3 regions of the Alishewanella maricola genome follow, and region 2 is predicted to be linked to each of the others. Evidence: predicted binding sites of a transcription regulator. Region 2 holds the regulator's gene; each other region holds the start of a gene.

What was found. The regulator MetJ, encoded in region 2, represses methionine synthesis genes. The targets are predictions, from matches to a motif close to TAGACGTCTAGACGTCTA.
Region 1: metK (methionine adenosyltransferase) is a predicted target of MetJ. The motif match lies at 3,830-3,847, and genes of this name have one in related genera.
Region 3: JAO78_RS01845 (homoserine O-succinyltransferase) is a predicted target of MetJ. The motif match lies at 2,723-2,740, and genes of this name have one in related genera.

Annotation. Positions count from the first base shown of each region.
Region 1 covers NZ_JAEINI020000010.1:84,181-90,313, forward strand. The annotation lists gene rsmE (16S rRNA (uracil(1498)-N(3))-methyltransferase) at 1-632, opposite strand, end outside; gene JAO78_RS13400 (AbgT family transporter) at 738-2,318, opposite strand; gene metK (methionine adenosyltransferase) at 2,506-3,654, opposite strand; gene tkt (transketolase) at 4,017-6,014, shown strand.
Region 2 covers NZ_JAEINI020000005.1:81,210-87,342, reverse strand. The annotation lists gene JAO78_RS09200 (ligand-binding sensor domain-containing protein) at 1-627, opposite strand, end outside; gene metB (cystathionine gamma-synthase) at 891-2,063, opposite strand; gene metJ (met regulon transcriptional regulator MetJ) at 2,241-2,576, shown strand; gene JAO78_RS09185 (malic enzyme-like NAD(P)-binding protein) at 2,618-3,859, opposite strand; gene JAO78_RS09180 (hypothetical protein) at 3,948-4,139, shown strand; gene JAO78_RS09175 (tetratricopeptide repeat protein) at 4,241-5,140, shown strand; gene rpmE (50S ribosomal protein L31) at 5,371-5,583, opposite strand; gene priA (primosomal protein N') at 5,796-6,133, shown strand, end outside.
Region 3 covers NZ_JAEINI020000001.1:372,894-379,026, reverse strand. The annotation lists gene metH (methionine synthase) at 1-666, opposite strand, end outside; gene JAO78_RS01850 (homocysteine S-methyltransferase family protein) at 666-1,733, opposite strand; gene JAO78_RS01845 (homoserine O-succinyltransferase) at 1,734-2,660, opposite strand; gene JAO78_RS01840 (FAD:protein FMN transferase) at 3,597-4,580, shown strand; gene JAO78_RS01835 (general secretion pathway protein GspF) at 4,645-6,133, opposite strand, start outside.

The sequences.
Region 1 (6,133 bases), on a different contig from region 2:
AACTGGGCTTGGGCCGTAGCGATGACTTCGGCATCCGTAAAGCCGCCTTCCGGGCCAATAACCAGCCGAATTGTTTGCGCTGGACTTAATGTTTTAATGGTGGCGCTGGCGCGCGGATCTAAGGTGAGTTTTAATTCTTTTGTTTGTTGGGCCAGCCATTGCGCTAAAGAAATGGCCGGATGCACCCTTGGCACAACACTGCGACCACTTTGCTCACAGGCACTTATGGCAATTTTTTGCCATTGCTCGTTACGTTTAGCCAATCGTTCGCCATCTAGTTTTACGCCACAACGTTCGGTAAACAGGGGGGTAATTTCAGTCACACCTAACTCTACGGCTTTTTGAATAGCGAAGTCCATGCGATCGCCGCGGGAAATACCCTGACCTAAGTGAATAGATAGCGGTGACTCAACCGGGTTAGCCTGTTGTGCCACAACCTTTACCTGCACTTGCTTTTTGCTAACATCAACAATGTGGCTATTGTAATTAAAACCATCGCCATTAAAGAGTTGTATGGCTTGGTCCGTTTGCATGCGTAACACGCGAGACACGTGATTTGCTGCGTCATCATCAAGCAGCAGTGTTTGATGAACACTCAACGTTTGAGGAGTATAAATACGAGGTATACGCATGCCGGCGGTTCCGATGCTAAAAGCGTTAATGTTAGCAGCCTGAGCTGCGGGTTCAAAATAAAAAACCGCTGCGAACAGCGGTTTTGCAAAGTGGCCGTAAACAGCTTAGCGCACGGGCACGTATTCGTAAGTTGATCCAAAGCCCAGTGGCAGATCTAATGCCCAGAACCCAAGCAAGAAAGCCGTCCACAATACAAGCATCACAACCGAGAAGGGCAGCATCAGTGCGACTAAGGTACCAATACCACTGTTTTTAACATACTTTTGGCAGAACACTACAATCAGTGGGAAGTAGGGTAACAGTGGGGTGATGATGTTGGTTGAAGAATCACCTACCCGATAAGCCGCTTGCGTTAAGTCAGGCGAAATGCCTAATTCCATCAGCATTGGCACCATAATGGCGCCAATCAGTGCCCATTTAGCCGATGCTGAACCGACCACTAAATTGACGAAGCCGGATAAGAATACAATACCCACCAGCGTCATACTCAAAGGCAAGCCCATAGCCTTTAAAGCATTAGCGCCTTTTACGGCGAGTAACACACCTAGATTAGATTGGTTAAAAGCGTATAAAAATAGTGCACAGAAAAATGCCATCACAATGTAATAGCCCATACCGCTCATAGCATGGCTCATGCCCTTGACCACATCGCGGTGATTTTTAACCGAGCCAGACACATAACCATATACAATACCTGGCACTAAAAAGAACACAAAGATAATGGTCACAATCGATTTCATTAGTGGTGCGGCGGCAGTAAGCAATGGGTTTACACCGGCTAATACCTCTTCTGGTTTAGCTGCCCAAGGTGTTTGTTCTGGTACCACGATACTTAAGGCAAGTAAGGCGATAACCGCTAACATCGACAAGCCTGCTGCTCTTAAACCACGAGATTCATTAGGCGATAAAGCTTCCATGGTCACCATTTGTGACGTATCACCATCAACTTTAGTTGTTTTTAAGCGAGGTTCAATTACTTTATCCGTCAAGACCCAACCAATGACAATAATTAAAAAGGTTGACGCAGTGGTAAAGAAATAGTTATTCAGCGGGTTGATGGTGACGCTGGGGTCAAGAATTTGTGCTGAGGTTTGTGTTAATCCGGCGAGTAACGGATCTAGGCTCGATGGCACAAAGAAAGTAGCTGAGAAGCCGCCGGATACACCCGCGAAGGCGGCAGCAATACCAGCTAATGGATGACGACCTGCAGCATAAAATATCACTGCGCCAAGCGGCACCACGAGCACATAGCCTGCATCAACCGCAACGTGACTGAGTACACCTACCGCAACAAGTACTGGGGTCAGTAGCATTTTCGGGGTAACGGATAAAATTGAGCGAAGGCCAGCATTAATAAAACCGGTATATTCGGCAACGCCCAAACCTAGCATAGCAACCAGTACCACACCTAGCGGCGGGAAGGTGACAAAAGTATTGACTATATTGGAGGTGAAGTTCGTTAACGCTTCACCCGAAAGCAAGTTGACTATGGCGATTTGTTGACCAGAGCGAGGGTCCAGCTCATCAAAGCTCACCCCCGACAGTAACCACGAGGTTACCCAAACAATCACCATTAACAATGCAAATAATACGGCAGGATCGGGCAATTTATTACCCACCACTTCAATCGTATTGAGCGCACGATTCATCCAGCCATTGTTATTGGCTGCGGTTTGTTCAGACATAACATATCCTTTTTTTATTTTTTATTGTGTACTCACTGTTACAGTGAATGACCCTGGAAGGTACAACTAACCAATAATCATACACAAAAGTTAGCGTCAGGTAAGCGGCAAATCAGCTGAACGGCCATTAAAAAAAGAAAAAAGGAGAGCTGAGCTCTCCTTTTTTTAGTTTTTATACAACAACTGTTTATTTTGCGTACTGACGCAGTAACTCGGCTTTATCGGTTTGTTCCCACGGGAACTCGTTGCGGCCGAAATGACCATAAGCGGCCGTAGGCAGATAAATTGGTCTTTCCAGTTGCAACATTTCAATTAAACCATGTGGGCGCAGATCGAAATGTTCACGCACCAGTTTAATTAACTCATCTTCACTCAGTTTGCTAGTACCGAAGGTTTCTAAGCTGATGGAAGTTGGTTCAGCTACGCCGATGGCATAAGACACTTGTAATTCAAGACGTTCGGCCAAGCCGGCAGCCACTAAGTTTTTCGCGACATAACGTGCAGCGTAAGCCGCTGAGCGGTCAACTTTTGATGGGTCTTTACCTGAGAAAGCGCCACCACCGTGACGTGCCATACCACCGTAAGAGTCAACGATGATTTTACGACCGGTTAAACCACAGTCGCCCATCGGACCGCCGATGACGAAACGGCCAGTAGGGTTAATAAAATATTTGGTTTTGCTGGTGAGCCATTCTGCCGGTAATACTGGCTTGATAATGGTTTCCATAACGGCTTCACGCAAATCAGCGGTGCTGATGGTGTCACAATGCTGTGTCGACAAGACTACTGCATCAATACCGATGGGCTTACCGTCTTCATAAATGAAGCTTAACTGCGATTTCGCATCGGGACGTAACCACGGTAAGGTACCGTCTTTACGTACTTGCGCCTGACGCTGTACTAAACGGTGCGAATAAGTAATAGGAGCAGGCATCAAAACGTCGGTTTCGTTGCTTGCATAGCCAAACATTAAACCTTGGTCACCTGCGCCTTGCTCGCTTGGATCGGCACGGTCAACACCTTGGTTGATGTCAGGAGATTGTTTACCAATTGCGTTTAACACTGCGCAAGAGTCAGCATCAAAGCCCATGTCTGAATGGGTATAACCAATTTCACGCACGGTTTTGCGAACGATCTCTTCGATATCAACCCAAGCTGAAGTAGTGATTTCACCACCCACAAGCACCATACCGGTTTTAACGAAAGTTTCACACGCAACACGTGCTTTACTGTCTTGTTCTAATATTGCATCCAGCACTGCGTCTGAAATCTGATCGGCAATTTTATCCGGATGTCCTTCAGAAACTGACTCAGACGTGAAAATATGTTGTGCCATTAGTTGTTTTCCACCACGTTGGTTAATGCGGAATGCGCCAAAGCGCCTGTCTAAAATTACGCCTATTTGCAAAAGCTTGTACCGGCAAGCAATGCCAGTGCAGGTTGCAAAGTGATGGGCGCCAAAAAAATAGCCGCTAATTTTAGTGAAAATTGCGGGTAATTACCAGTAATATTTGACGCCCAGACGTCTTTCTTTCCGTCAATTACGCCAGGCGCTGTTTTTAGATCAGATGCCAAGGAAATAAAGGCATCTAGCAAGATTAACATTTGCCATCTGCCGGCAGCTGAGTGAAAATAGTGGTAATTTAAGCAGCAAGCTAGGCGCTTAACTTGCCTTGCGCCCAATTTTCAGGAGTAAACATGCCATCTCGTAAACAACTTGCTAATGCTATCCGTGCACTCAGCATGGATGCGGTACAACAAGCTAAATCGGGCCACCCAGGTGCACCCATGGGCATGGCAGATATTGCCGAAGTACTCTGGCGAGATTACTTGAAGCATAACCCAACCAATCCAAATTGGGCTGATCGTGATCGCTTTGTGTTATCAAACGGCCATGGCTCAATGCTGATTTATTCTTTACTACATCTTAGTGGTTATCAATTAAGCATTGACGATCTAAAACAATTTCGTCAATTACACTCTAAAACCCCGGGTCACCCAGAATACGGTTATGCCCCCGGTGTAGAAACCACTACGGGTCCATTAGGGCAGGGTATTACCAACGCCGTAGGTATGGCTTTAGCAGAAAAAGCCTTAGCCGCACAATTTAATCAGCCAGGTTTTGATATCGTTGATCACTTTACTTACGTGTTCTTAGGCGATGGCTGCTTGATGGAAGGCATTTCGCATGAGGCCTGTTCTTTAGCGGGTACTTTAGGCTTAGGTAAGCTGATAGCCTTTTGGGATGATAACGGTATCTCTATCGATGGCCACGTTGAAGGCTGGTTTACTGATAATACTCCAGCACGCTTTGAGGCCTATGGCTGGCACGTTGTGCCGAATGTCGATGGGCATGATCCTGAAGCAGTAAAAGCGGCCATTGAGCAAGCGCGTGCGGTTACCGATAAGCCTACCTTGATTTGTTGTAAAACGGTGATTGGTTATGGTTCACCAAATAAAGGTGGTAGCCATGATTGTCATGGTGCACCGCTGGGCGATGCCGAAATTGCCGCTGCTCGCGCCTTTTTACAATGGCCACATGCGCCTTTTGATATTCCTGCTGATATTTATGCAGATTGGGATGCGAAAGCCACTGGCCAACAAGCAGAAGCTAAGTGGCAACAGCTTTTTGCTAGCTATCAAGCCGCTCACCCCGCTTTAGCTGCGGAGTTTTTACGTCGTAGTAGCGGTGCATTACCGGCAAATTGGGCTGAGCAAAGCCAGGCCTATATCGCCAAGCTACAAGCTAACCCGGCAACGATTGCCACGCGCAAAGCATCGCAAAATGCACTAAATAATTTTGGCCCCTTATTGCCTGAGTTTATGGGCGGTTCGGCTGATTTAGCCGGTTCTAACCTGACTATTTGGTCGGGCAGTAAGCCTCTGACTGCCAAGGATGCCAGCGGTAATTATGTTTATTACGGCGTGCGTGAGTTTGGTATGTCAGCCATGATGAATGGTATTGCCTTGCATGGCGGCTTTGTACCATATGGTGCGACTTTCTTAATGTTTATGGAATATGCACGCAATGCCGTGCGCATGGCCGCACTAATGAAGCAACGGGTTATTTTTGTTTATACGCACGACTCGATTGGTTTAGGTGAAGATGGTCCAACACACCAACCGGTAGAGCAACTGGCCAGCTTACGTGTTACCCCTAATTTAATGAATTGGCGTCCTTGTGACCAAGTTGAATCAGCGGTGGCTTGGCAACAAGCTATTGAGCGAACTGAAGGACCAAGCAGCCTGATTTTTACGCGTCAAAACTTGGTGCAACAAACCCGTAATGCTGAGCAATTAGACGCGATTAAACGTGGTGGTTATGTGCTATTAGATAGCACTGATGCACCTGAACTGATTTTTATTGCCACAGGTTCAGAAGTAGAACTGGCTATGCAAGCAGCAAAACAATTACAAGCTGACGGAAAAGCGGTACGAGTTGTTTCCATGCCATCTACTGATGTGTTTGAGCAACAAGATGCTACATATCGTGAAGCCGTTTTGCCAAAAGCCGTGACCAAACGTGTTGCGGTAGAAGCGGGCATTACAGATACATGGTATAAGTATGTGGGTTTGAACGGTGCCATCATTGGTATGAACTCTTTTGGTGAGTCAGCACCGGCAGAGCAATTATTTGCTCACTTTGGTATTACTACCGAAAAAGTACTTGAGGCTGCTCAGCAATTACTGAGTTAAGTTAAGCTTTTATAACGGCTCTTATTGAGTCTGTGCTGTTCATTTCAACGCTAATGGGGCCAACAATGCCTCGTTACGCCAGCAAGGATGCATGAGGTAAAGTGGTGATGAATTGCATC
Region 2 (6,133 bases):
CAATTGTGCATCTAAGTAAACCAATCCATTCGCGGTGCCAACCCACAGTAAGCCGTTGGCATCTTGTTGCAAACTGTGAATTTGGAGAGAGGGTAATCCATCGTCAAGCGTAAAATGTGTGCGTTTACCGGTGGCATCTTGCATGTAAAGCCCCTGCCCCTCGGTAGCAACCCATAATCGATCTTGATTATCCATAAACAAACGATTAATCAATTCACCAAAAGGGGGAAAAGCTTGCCATTGCCCATCTTGTACTTTAACCAACCCGCCACGTGCACCACCTATCCACAAAACATTATGTTTATCCAAATGAAAAGTACGCACGCCGACATCTGGCAAACCGGTTTGGGGGTTACGATCAAAAATGCGAAATTCGCGACCGTTATACCGTGCAACGCCTTCCCAAGTGCCAAACCACATATAGCCATCCGGCGTTTGAGTAATAGCATTAATAGTGTTGTGCGGTAAGCCGGATCGAGTGTTGAGCGTTTCTTTAAAATAATTATCTAAGCTAGGAATATGCTTTGCAGCAGAAGCCGCTGCCGTATTAAAAAATACAGTACACAACAAAAAGCAGAAAAAATGATAAACATGTCGCCGATGCCGACACAGGCCCGATAAAAGCATGCAGAAGTCCAATTCCTTGGCTGTAGCGTTAGCGCTTAGCTACTAATGTACTTTAGATTAACCGAATTTAATTAACAATGCCAAGCGTGTTACCTGCTTAAGGAACTTGATTTTACGGTATAAAGAAACCAACAAACACGAACTAAAATAAAGAAATCATTAAGTTAATGAATTTCAGATATTAGCGAGAGCTCACATATTATTAAAAAATAACTTCGGCAACAAGCATTAAATCATCTGTTGCCTAAGCTAGATGAGTTGTTTTAGTCAGCTAAACGCTGAGCTACCACGTTTAGCGCTTGTTGCAAATCAGCACGTAAATCTGCCACATCTTCAATGCCTATTGATAAACGCACTAAGGTGGCAGCAATACCCGCTCGCTGCTGCGCCGCCGCATCCATCGAAGCATGCGTCATTGAAGCAGGATGACAGATTAAACTTTCAGTGCCTCCCAGTGACTGTGCCAAAGTAAAATACTCTAGAGCATTGAAAAAATCTTTTAACAATGCCGCAGGAGCGTTCAACTCAAAACTACACATCGCCCCAAAACCCAATTGCTGTTCTTTAGCAATCTGATGCCCAGGATGACTTGTCAGCCCGGGATAATACACTTTAGCAACTAAAGGATGCGCCGCTAAAAAATCGACCACTGCAGCCGTATTTTCTTGTTGCAGCTTTAAGCGCAAGTTTAACGTTCTTAAGCCTCGCAAGGTAAGATAGGCATCAAATGCTCCACCGGTTAAGCCTAAACAGTTTCCCCACCATTTTAATTCTTCGCCAACCGCCAGATCCTTAGCAATCACGGCACCGCCGATAATGTCAGAGTGGCCATTAATAAATTTCGTCGTCGAGTGTATGACTAAATCTGCACCTAAGGAGAGGGGCTGCTGTAATACTGGCGATAAAAAGGTGTTATCCACCACCACTTTGGCTTTGAGGCTGGCCGCTAACTGACAAACCGCTCGCACATCAGTAATTTGCAGTAATGGGTTACTCGGTGTTTCTAACCAAATCATGCTGGCTTGGCTTAACCGTAATTGCTCGGCCCAATCGGCATCTTGAAAATTGATAATGTGTAATTTAAAAGCCTGCTTCTTTTGCGCCAAATTGGTAAATAATCGATAACTACCACCATAACAATCATGCGGGATCACTAAGGTGTCAGAGGGTGTTAGTAATTGCAGTGCTAACAAACAAGCTGACATACCAGTATTGGTGATAATCGCTTTAGCACCGCCTTCGAGTTCGGCTAACGCCTCCCCTAATACATCGCGGGTAGGGTTATTTGAACGTGAATAATCATAAGGACCTGGCTGCCCTAATGCCGGAAGTTGATAAGTTGAAGTGAGGTAAATCGGTGGTGTCACTGCACCAAAGGCGGTATCTTCCGCAATACCCGCTCGAGCAACGATAGTCGCTGGATGACGCTTGGTCATAATACGCCCTTTTGGATGTTTAGATGTCCAAAAAGTATAATGCGTTAACACTGGAAGTCAAACCATTTAGCCGTCTATAATGTTTATTTGTTGCACAGTGTTTGACTGTAACAGAGAAAACAGTAGAATTTCGCACTTGCGCGAGCAATTTCTCTCGACCAATAACAAGGGACCCTTATGGCTAAGTGGAATGGTGAGTATGCTCACCCTTACGCGGAACACGGTAAAAAATCAGAACAAGTTAAAAAGATTACCGTATCGATCCCGCTGAATGTTTTAAAAGTGCTAACTGACGAACGCACTCGCCGCCAAGTGAACAACTTACGGCATGCGACAAATAGTGAGTTATTGTGCGAAGCCTTTTTGCACGCCTTTACTGGCCAGCCATTACCGGCTGATGACGATCTACGTAAAGATAATCCGCATCAAATTCCTGCTGAAGTTCGGCAGATTTTGACCAGCATGGGTAAACCCATCCCAGTCATCATTGAAGCAGAAAACGACGAAGAATAAAAAAACCGCCAATAGGCGGTTTTTTTTATAAGCGGCTCAGCTTACTTATAGTAATTATCAGGCAGTGGTAAACGAGCAACGCCAGAGTTTACCGCGGCTTCCGCCACAGCACGTGCCACTCGAGGTAACAATCTCGGATCCATCGGTTTTGGAATAATGTAAGATTTACCAAACTCTAAAGCTGATACATCAGCCGCCGCCAAAACTTCGGCTGGCACCGGCTCTTTAGCAATTGAGCGGATCGCTTCTACTGCTGCAAGTTTCATTGCGTCATTGATTTCACTGGCACGTACATCTAAAGCACCACGGAAAATAAACGGGAAGCACAAAACATTATTCACTTGATTAGGGTAATCAGAGCGACCTGTTGCCATGATCAGATCTTGTCGAGCCGCGTGCGCGAGCTCAGGCTTAATTTCCGGATCAGGGTTTGAACAAGCAAAAATAACAGGCTTATCTGCCATTAACATTAAAGCTTCTGCTGGCAACACATCGGGGCCCGATACACCAACAAAAACATCCGCCCCTTGTAAAGCATCTTCTAAAGTCCGTTTATCGGTATTATTGGCAAATAACGATTTATATTGGTTTAAATCTTCGCGCCGAGCATGGATCACCCCTTTGGTATCCAACATATAGATATGCTCACGCATGGCACCGCATTTAATTAATAACTCCATGCAAGCAATAGCCGCAGCACCCGCACCCATACAAACGATAATGGCGTGTTTAATATCCTTACCTTGGATTTCTAACGCATTAAGCATACCGGCAGCAGTGACTATTGCTGTACCATGCTGATCATCATGAAACACCGGGATGTTGCAGCGTTTGATTAACTCTTTCTCTATTTCAAAACATTCTGGCGCTTTAATATCTTCTAAATTAATACCACCAAAGGTATCGGCAATATTGGCAACCGTCGTTATAAACTCTTCCGTTGTGCGATGTGACACTTCAATGTCAATCGAATCTAAGTTGGCAAAGCGTTTAAACAACAAGGCTTTACCTTCCATCACCGGTTTTGATGCTAAATGCCCCAGATTGCCCAAACCTAAAATCGCAGTACCGTTAGAAATCACAGCGACTAAGTTACCTTTAGCGGTATATTTATAAACATTGTCTGGATCAGCAGCAATTTCACGAACGGGCTCCGCCACACCTGGGCTGTAAGCTAGCGCAAGATCGCGGACGGTTTCAGCCGGTTTGCTAATTTCAATACTAATTTTTCCTGGGCGGGGTTCGGCATGGTAGCGAAGTGCCTGTTCTCTGAAATCTGTCATTCTAATTGTCCTGGAGTAAGGTAAGCGGCGACAGGCTGCAATTATGCTTATTATTGTTTTACAGCAAGCCAGATGAAGGCTCATTTTAATGAGCTCTTTAATAGAAAAACACCAATTTGTTGCTGGACCTACCAGCCTAAGCAAGTATGACCACCTTCTTGTTGATATTTTCTTCTCTTCTTATAGCAAGAAATGCGCTAGCCATAAAGAAGCCTATACACTTAAAACCCAATCTCTTGCTGAGTATTTATATGTTGAACTAGTTACCACCAAAATTTAACATAAACAAAACAAATCACTATTAATTTTAGCGACATCCCTTGACCGTCATTAAAATATCACTACAATATCTGGTAAATATTTAGTTAATGAGGTTATGCCATGCGCCTTTTATCGATCTCTGCACTTATTCTCGTAAGTAGCATCAGTATTAGCCTGCCCGCCACTGCACAAAATGCCGGAAACAATGAGCAAATATGCACTGAAACTGACTGCACAAAAGAGCTGCGTAAATTGATGCGACTGGCTCGAGCAGGTAGCGGCGATGCCGCGGCGATCGTTGCCATGTCTTATGCGACAGGCGATGGTTTAGAACAGAATACCAGTCAAGCATTACGCTATCTTCGCCAAGGTGTACGCCAGCGCAACCCCATGTCAGTTTACTTGATGTCAGATTGGTTACGAAATGGCTTTGTTATTGAGCAAGATATCGCAGAAGCAGACCGGTTATTAGAACAAGCCATCTCTTTAAATTATGCTCCAGCCCAATATGCAAAAGCAGTAACATTGTTGCAAACTGAAGATCCAACGCAAATCGAGCAAGCTGTGGTATTACTCGAGCAAGCGTCAGAACAAAAGTTAGCAACGTCAATGCTGTTACTGGGCCAACTTAAACAACATGGTATTGGCACTGAAAAAGATCTCGTTGCGGCGGCGGAGTTGTTTAAACGCTTAGTGTTAACTGGGCAAACCCAAGCCAAACCTTATTTAGCGGAAGTCAGCGCTGAACTAGCAGCAAGCAATGAACATGCAGAATTAGTAAAAGATTTACAGCAAGTTGAAAACATTGAGGTCATCCGCGTGACGGGGCAGCAAATTCAAATGAACAACATGCTTGCCGGTTTAGTCAAACGGTTAAATTCTTCAGGGCTTTATGATAGCCGCTCTGTCGGTAGTCGTATTCGCGGAGTCAGTTGTGAGCAAAGCGGCAGCAACTGCGCCAGTATTAAACCAGACAGCTCTTCCTCTTCAATCAACCAAGTGTTATCAGGTGGTCAATAACCGGTTGTTTGAATTTGCTGTACCATCGTTTTAGCCATAGGTTGTTCCCACTTAACGCTATGTCTTAGCTAGCATGCTGAGCATGGCGTTTTTTTATTGTGCTACAACCATCGCCATGAAAACCCTACCGCTATGCTCAGTACAGATTAATACTAATGTGCACATGCAGCGTATTTTGAAGCAAAAAAAACCGGAGCCTAAGCTCCGGTTTTTTTTCGTTCGGTAATCGATTAACGATTGCCCAGAACAGAGAAACGTTTTTTGAAGCGATCTACACGACCACCTACGTCTAACACTTTTTGCTTACCAGTATAAAACGGGTGACATGCTGAACATACGTCCAAGTGGATGTCTTTGCAAAGTGCAGAGCGAGTTTTGAATGCATTACCGCAAGTACAAGTAGCAGTAATTTCTTTGTATTCTGGATGGATACCTGGTTTCATGGGTTACCTCGTTAGGCCGTATCGCTATCTGGTCACAATTTTTGGCGCCAGACACCATACGCAATTACAGTTAATTTAGGGCGCGTAGCTTAATTGATAGGCAAACAAGTTGCAACCTGCCCGCGGCAAAAAAACACTATTTTTGTTTTACTTGGCAAGCCGGATATCGATCCTTAAACTAACAATCCCTTTGCTTTGTTGTGGAAACCATAGTGACCGTTATTCGAGTGGCTCTGCCCGTCCCGTTACGCCAACATTTTGATTATCTGTTGCCTGAAAACAGCAGTGTAACAGTGGGGTGTCGGGTACAAGTGCCATTTGGTCAACGTCAGTTAATTGGGATTGTTTGGCAAATTGATCCGGATAGTCCTTTTGAACACTGCCAACTCAAAGCAGTAAGTCACATTTTAGAAGACGCTCCGGTGATCTCCGGCACCCTACGCCTTTTATTAAGCTTTGCAGCGGAATACTATCACCATCCGTTAGGTGAAGTGCTGACCGCAGCCCTTCCTGCGTTATTGCGTGAAGGCCGACAACTGCGCGATTATGC
Region 3 (6,133 bases), on a different contig from region 2:
GCCACGAAACGAGAACGACACATTCGACACACCACCAGAGATTTTGGCGTAAGGGCATAACCGTTTAATTTCACGCGTGGCTTCAATAAAGTCGACCGCGTAATTATTGTGCTCTTCAATACCGGTGGCGACCGCAAAAATATTCGGGTCAAAAATAATGTCTTCGGGTGGGAAGCCAACCTGCTCGGTCAAAATGTTATAAGCCCGTTGACATATTTCAACTTTGCGCTGCTGCGTGTCCGCTTGGCCTTTTTCATCAAACGCCATCACTACCACGGCTGCACCGTAGCGTCGCAATAAGCGTGCTTGCTTTAAGAACGGCGACTCACCTTCTTTTAATGAAATAGAGTTAACCACGGCTTTGCCTTGAATGCACTTTAAGGCCGCTTCGATCACTTCCCATTTAGACGAGTCAACCATAATCGGCACCCGAGAAATATCGGGTTCAGAAGCGAGCAAGGTTAAATAACGCACCATGGCGGCTTTGCTATCGAGCATCGCCTCGTCCATATTGATATCGATAATTTGCGCGCCATTTTCAACTTGCTGCCGTGCCACATCGAGCGCGGCTTCGTAATCGCCTTTTAAGATCAGTTTTTTAAAGCGTGCCGAACCGGTTACGTTGGTGCGCTCGCCAATATTGATAAATCGTGCTTGCTGTCGCATTACCACTCCACCGAAAAAGCTTCTAACCCAGCCAAATGAAAACTATGGTCGGGTGTTTTAGGTTGACGGGCAGGCAAACCCTTTACCGCTTGGCTGATTGCAGCGATATGTTCTGGCGTGGTGCCACAGCAACCGCCAACAATATTTAAGAAACCTTGCTGCGCCCAATCGGCAATTTCTGCCGCCATCTCGGTTGCGCCTAAATCATATTCGCCAAATTCATTGGGTAAACCGGCATTCGGGTGTACTGAGACAAAAGCCGAGGAAATACCAGACAGGGTTTCGACATAGGGCCGCAATAAATCTGGGCCTAAGGCACAGTTCAAACCAAAGCTTACGGGTTCAACGTGGGCTAACGAATGATAAAACGCTTCTGTAGTTTGCCCTGACAAGGTGCGACCAGAAGCGTCGGTAATAGTGCCCGAGATCATCACTGGTAAACTATAACCAAGCTCGTCGAACACCTGTAATACGGCAAAAGCTGCGGCCTTAGCATTTAACGTATCAAAAATCGTTTCCAGCATAATGATATCCGCCCCACCGTCAACTAATGCCAGCGTGGCTTCCATATAGGCGGTGACTAACTCATCAAAGCTAACGTTACGATAGCCGGGATCGTTCACATCAGGTGAAATAGATGCTGTACGGTTAGTGGGCCCTAACACACCAGCGACATAACGGGGTTTATGCGGTTCGGTTACTAAAAATTCGTCGCACACTTGTCGTGCTAAGGCTGCCGCTTCACGATTAATCCGCGCCGCCAGATGCGACATTTGGTAATCTGCCATCGCAATCGTCGTCGCATTAAAGGTATTGGTTTCTATAATGTCGGCGCCTGCTTGCAAATACTGACGATGAATATCGGCAATTAACGCCGGCTGTGTTAGCACGAGTAAGTCATTATTGCCTTTTAAATCCGATGGCCAATCGGCAAACTCGCTGCCGCGATAACCGGCTTCATCCAACGTTTGCTGCTGGATCATGGTGCCCATGGCGCCATCCAGAATAAAAATGCGTTGCTGTAGCTGCGCTCGTAGGGCAGCGGGTGTCAATTTGCTTCGATTCATTTAACTGTTCTGCCCAATTTGGTTAATATCAAAAGGCGTGGCTTGGTAAACATAGTAGTTTAACCAGTTACTGAATAATAAAAAGGCATGCGCCTGCCATAGCTTCTGCGGCCCTTGTAACGGGTCGTTATTACGATAGTAGTTTTCGGGTAACAAGGCACTAATGCCCGCAGCTAGGTCGCGTTTATACTCTTCATCGAGGGTAGTAAGATCATATTCTGGATGGCCAGTAACAAAGATCCGGTTACCCCGACTGTTCTGTAGCAAGTAAGCCCCTGTGGCATCGGCTTCAGCCAAAATATGTAAGTCGGCATGCTGCTGATATTTTTGGATTGGCACTTGCGCATAACGTGAATGCGGCACTAAAAATTGATCGTCAAAGCCACGCACTAAGGGGCTTAAAGGCTGCTTCACGTCTTGCCAATACACCCCTGATAACTTCTCACCGCGGATCTCACGTTGTAAGCCATAATAATGATACAAGGCCGCATGCGCTGCCCAACACAAAAATAAGGTGGAGGTCACATGGGTATCGGCCCAACGTAAAATCTCGCCAAACTGCTGCCAATAGGTAACATCTTCATAGTTAACAAGGCCTAAAGGCGCCCCGGTAATAATTAAACCATCGTAGTTTTGATCTTGCACATCAGAGAAATAACGATAAAAACAATTGAGATGGCTTTCTGAGGTATGCTTACTAACATGATCATCAATGCGCAATAACTCGATATCTAATTGTAGCGGGCTATTGGCCAATAAACGCAATAATTGGATTTCGGTAACGATTTTATTCGGCATCAAATTCAGGATGGCGATCCGTAATGGCCGAATGTCCTGCGAAGCAGCGCGGCTTTCTGTCATCACAAAGACGTTTTCTGCTGATAAAGCCTCTACCGCTGGCAACTGATCAATGACTTTTACTGGCATAAGCTACTCCGCTCACAGATTAATGGCTTACTGTGCTGAAAAAGCAGCTCAATGTCAACTTCTATACGTTTAGATGGCTAAATATGCGGCAATTCTTTGCTGTGCGTGCTGCGGTTGGGTTATTAGTCTATTTCGGCATTGGCCGTATGACCCTCTAATCAAGCTGTCACCTTGTGGAGAGATAATTTCTTTTGCATCGTTAAAAAATTACTCCAAGAAAATTCGATACCATTTTTGTGCATCCTCCAGCTCCAGCTGAAGCTTTAGGCAGCGTTTAACGTTTTCGCCCTTGGCGAGATACTTTCTTTTGCGTCGCCAAAAAAAAGTACCCAAAGAAAATGCGACCCCACTTCCGCTCGAAAGCCCGGCTGCTCATGCGTTGTCCAAGGCGAAAACGTAACTCGCGCGGCGCTACCGTCGCCGCACTCAAACACCCGTTTTCTTAAAACCTTGGCCAACGATGATCAGTCGGCTCGCTTCAAAGGGGGAGTTAATATTCTTAGCGGTATTCGCTTGACTGAACAGCTTGCTGACGATGACGGTTTTTAATGTTTAGTTTCTGACCGTCAAGGATCGGATTGAAGCTTGGCAAGTTAACAGCGAAGTAAACTTTGGCTGGAGACGTGTTTTTCAGGGATGAAAAAGAGGAGCGTACAGGGAGGTATTTACAGCGTGCTCCAGCCAAAGCTTTATGCAGCGCTAAACGTTTTCGGCCTTGGCGAAAATGTTTTTTAAAGTTGTGACATACCGACATGACAACCCAAGATCTATTTAAAACGAAATATGCGGTAATCTAAGGTGTTGCTTTACAATCAGACCACTGTTGATTGCAGCCCCGTCACTATTCTAGCACTGTTGAACAACAAACATTGAGTCCACGCCTGTGCTCTGCAACAATGTACCCTCTATTCAATAGCGAATAATGGGATCCTCGCCATGCGCGTTATACCTACTCACCTCCGCGCTTTGTTTTATCTTTGGCTTCTTAGCGGGCTATGGCCAACGTTTGCCGAAGCAGAGTGGCAGCGCCAGCCGTTTCAAACCATGGGCACGCAAGCCTATGTCGAGTTTTGGACTGACGATAACAGCCAAGGCCCCTTGCTGATCAGTGCCGTGCAAAACGAATTTGAACGCATTAATCAACTGATGAGCCCCTACCTTGAAAGCAGTGAGCTGAGCTTACTTAACCGCGATGCTAGCCAGCAAGCGGTCACCATCAGTGAAGAGTTTTACCAGTTGTTACAGCAAGCCGAACAGCTCGCCGAATTAAGCGCCGGGGCCTTTGACATTAGCTTTGCTTCGGTCGGGTTTAGCTATGATTATCGCCAGCATGTCAAACCCAGTATCGAGGATTTAGCCGCGCAGCGCAGTTTAATTAATTACCAGCATATTCAGCTGCTGGCCAATAACCAAGTACGCTTTGCTAAAGCCGGTGTCAAAATAGATTTAGGCGGTATCGCCAAAGGCTATGCGGTGGAAAGGTCTATTGCGTTACTGGCGCAAGCGGGCATTCAACATGCATTAGTTACCGCCGGCGGTGACACGCGCTTATTGGGTGATAAACGCGGTCGTCCTTGGTTAGTCGCCATTAAACACCCACGTAAATCTGACGATATCGTGGCGCAATTACCGCTTATTAATAGCGCCATTAGCACCTCAGGGGATTATGAGCGGTTCTTTATCGAAGATGGCGTGCGTTATCATCATATTTTAGATCCGAAAAGCGGTACAAGCCCTTCGGGTTTAATGAGTGTAACCGTGTTAGGCCCCGACACCACACGCACCGATGCACTGTCGACTACCTTATTTGTGCTAGGGCTTGAACGAGGTATGGCACTGATTGAGCAACAGGCAGACTATGAAGCCATTTTTATCAGCAGTGAGCATCAATTGTATTTTTCATCGGGTTTAGCGCGCTAGCCCCTAAGGTTAAACAACCCACCCCAGCGCCAGCGCAACGTGCTATATCAATTGCTCTGCGCCATTAAACGATAGGCGCAAACGCCGTTAAGCGATCTTGGCTGGCGGCATTACCTAAACCATGGAAAGGCGCGACCTCACTGAGTCGCCCTTGCTCACCATGCAAGGCTAAATAATTGAGCATCACCGTTTGCACTAATAAATTGACATTATTGGCCGCCATCGATGAGCCCGTTTCAACCGACGCATCAGGGCGCATAAAACCAATTTGCTGATGACGCGCTTGCTCGAGCGCCGTGCCCCCCAATAAACTGGGGCGACCATTCGGGTTATACACCAGCATAGCTGAGGCGGCGGTTGATGAGTTATCACCGGTCCACTCGCCTTTGCCACGGCCATTTACGCTGTCATCAATACGGCCATTACTAGCCACCGAACCATCAGAATACAGATAAATCATTAAAGGCTGATTACGTCTGGCGGCATATTCTAAACAAGCGCCAATACAGCGGCCTGCGCGCAAATCACGTAGCTCGCCAGTACCCCGCTCGCCGGTGTGATAATCATAGCCACCAATGGTTACGGTGCCAGCTCCAGCAAAACCATTGACCACCAGCTTCATCACCGACGCGGTTTTACGAAATTCGGCATCGCCGTTAAATTCAGCGCTGGTAAAAATACCGCTATTACCCACAATATCTGGATCGGCTGCGGGATCCAGGGTCGCAGGATTACCGAAACGGTCGGCCAAATCAGCGCTTTTCACATAACCACAACGCACCAACTCTTTAATGACCTGATCCCGACTTACCGCCGAGTTCACCCGCGCTAATTTGTTATCACTTAAACGCTGGATCGATTCCATAACGGCAACGGCATCGTTTTGATCAAGCAGGCCAAACAAGTCGCCAACATCGACTAAACCGGTAACATCACTAGGTCTGTCAATCTTGGTTGGCCGCCACTCTGGATTATAAAACTCAGCGGGTGCCATCGAGTTAGCGCCAGAATCCGAATTACGCGAGCCAATCAAAGGCATCAGCGAGCCGTTAGCACCGGCTTTGGCAATAGCATACATCGGATTATGGGGGTTATTACCCGTATCATTTTCTGAGCGAGAGGGGATCACCGCGCCATTGGTCATGGCTTGCGTAGCCATGGTGGTTCGCTCTAATATGCCGGCTAACAATTGTGAATCACTATGAAAAGCTAAGCCCAACTGCGTATTGACAAAACCACCGGCCGGATTGGCGGCATTCACTGCGCTGGGCACCATATCGGCGGGCAAACCTAATTTGCTATAGCCTTGGGTTGACAGAAAATCTAACTGCCCCCCCGCGCCCCCGACCAAAATATTAGAGCCTGCGATGTTGGCGCCACCGGCCAGATCAAAACAAATAAAGGGGATCTTCCCTGCACCTTCGACGTTGATACCGCATTGGTTTTTCAACATTTCCAGATCAGGCGACAAACTGGCGTAAGCTTTAGTGGGATTGGCAAATAAGCTAAATACCGAGCCCGTGGTTAAAATACCGGCGCCAATACTCATGCCG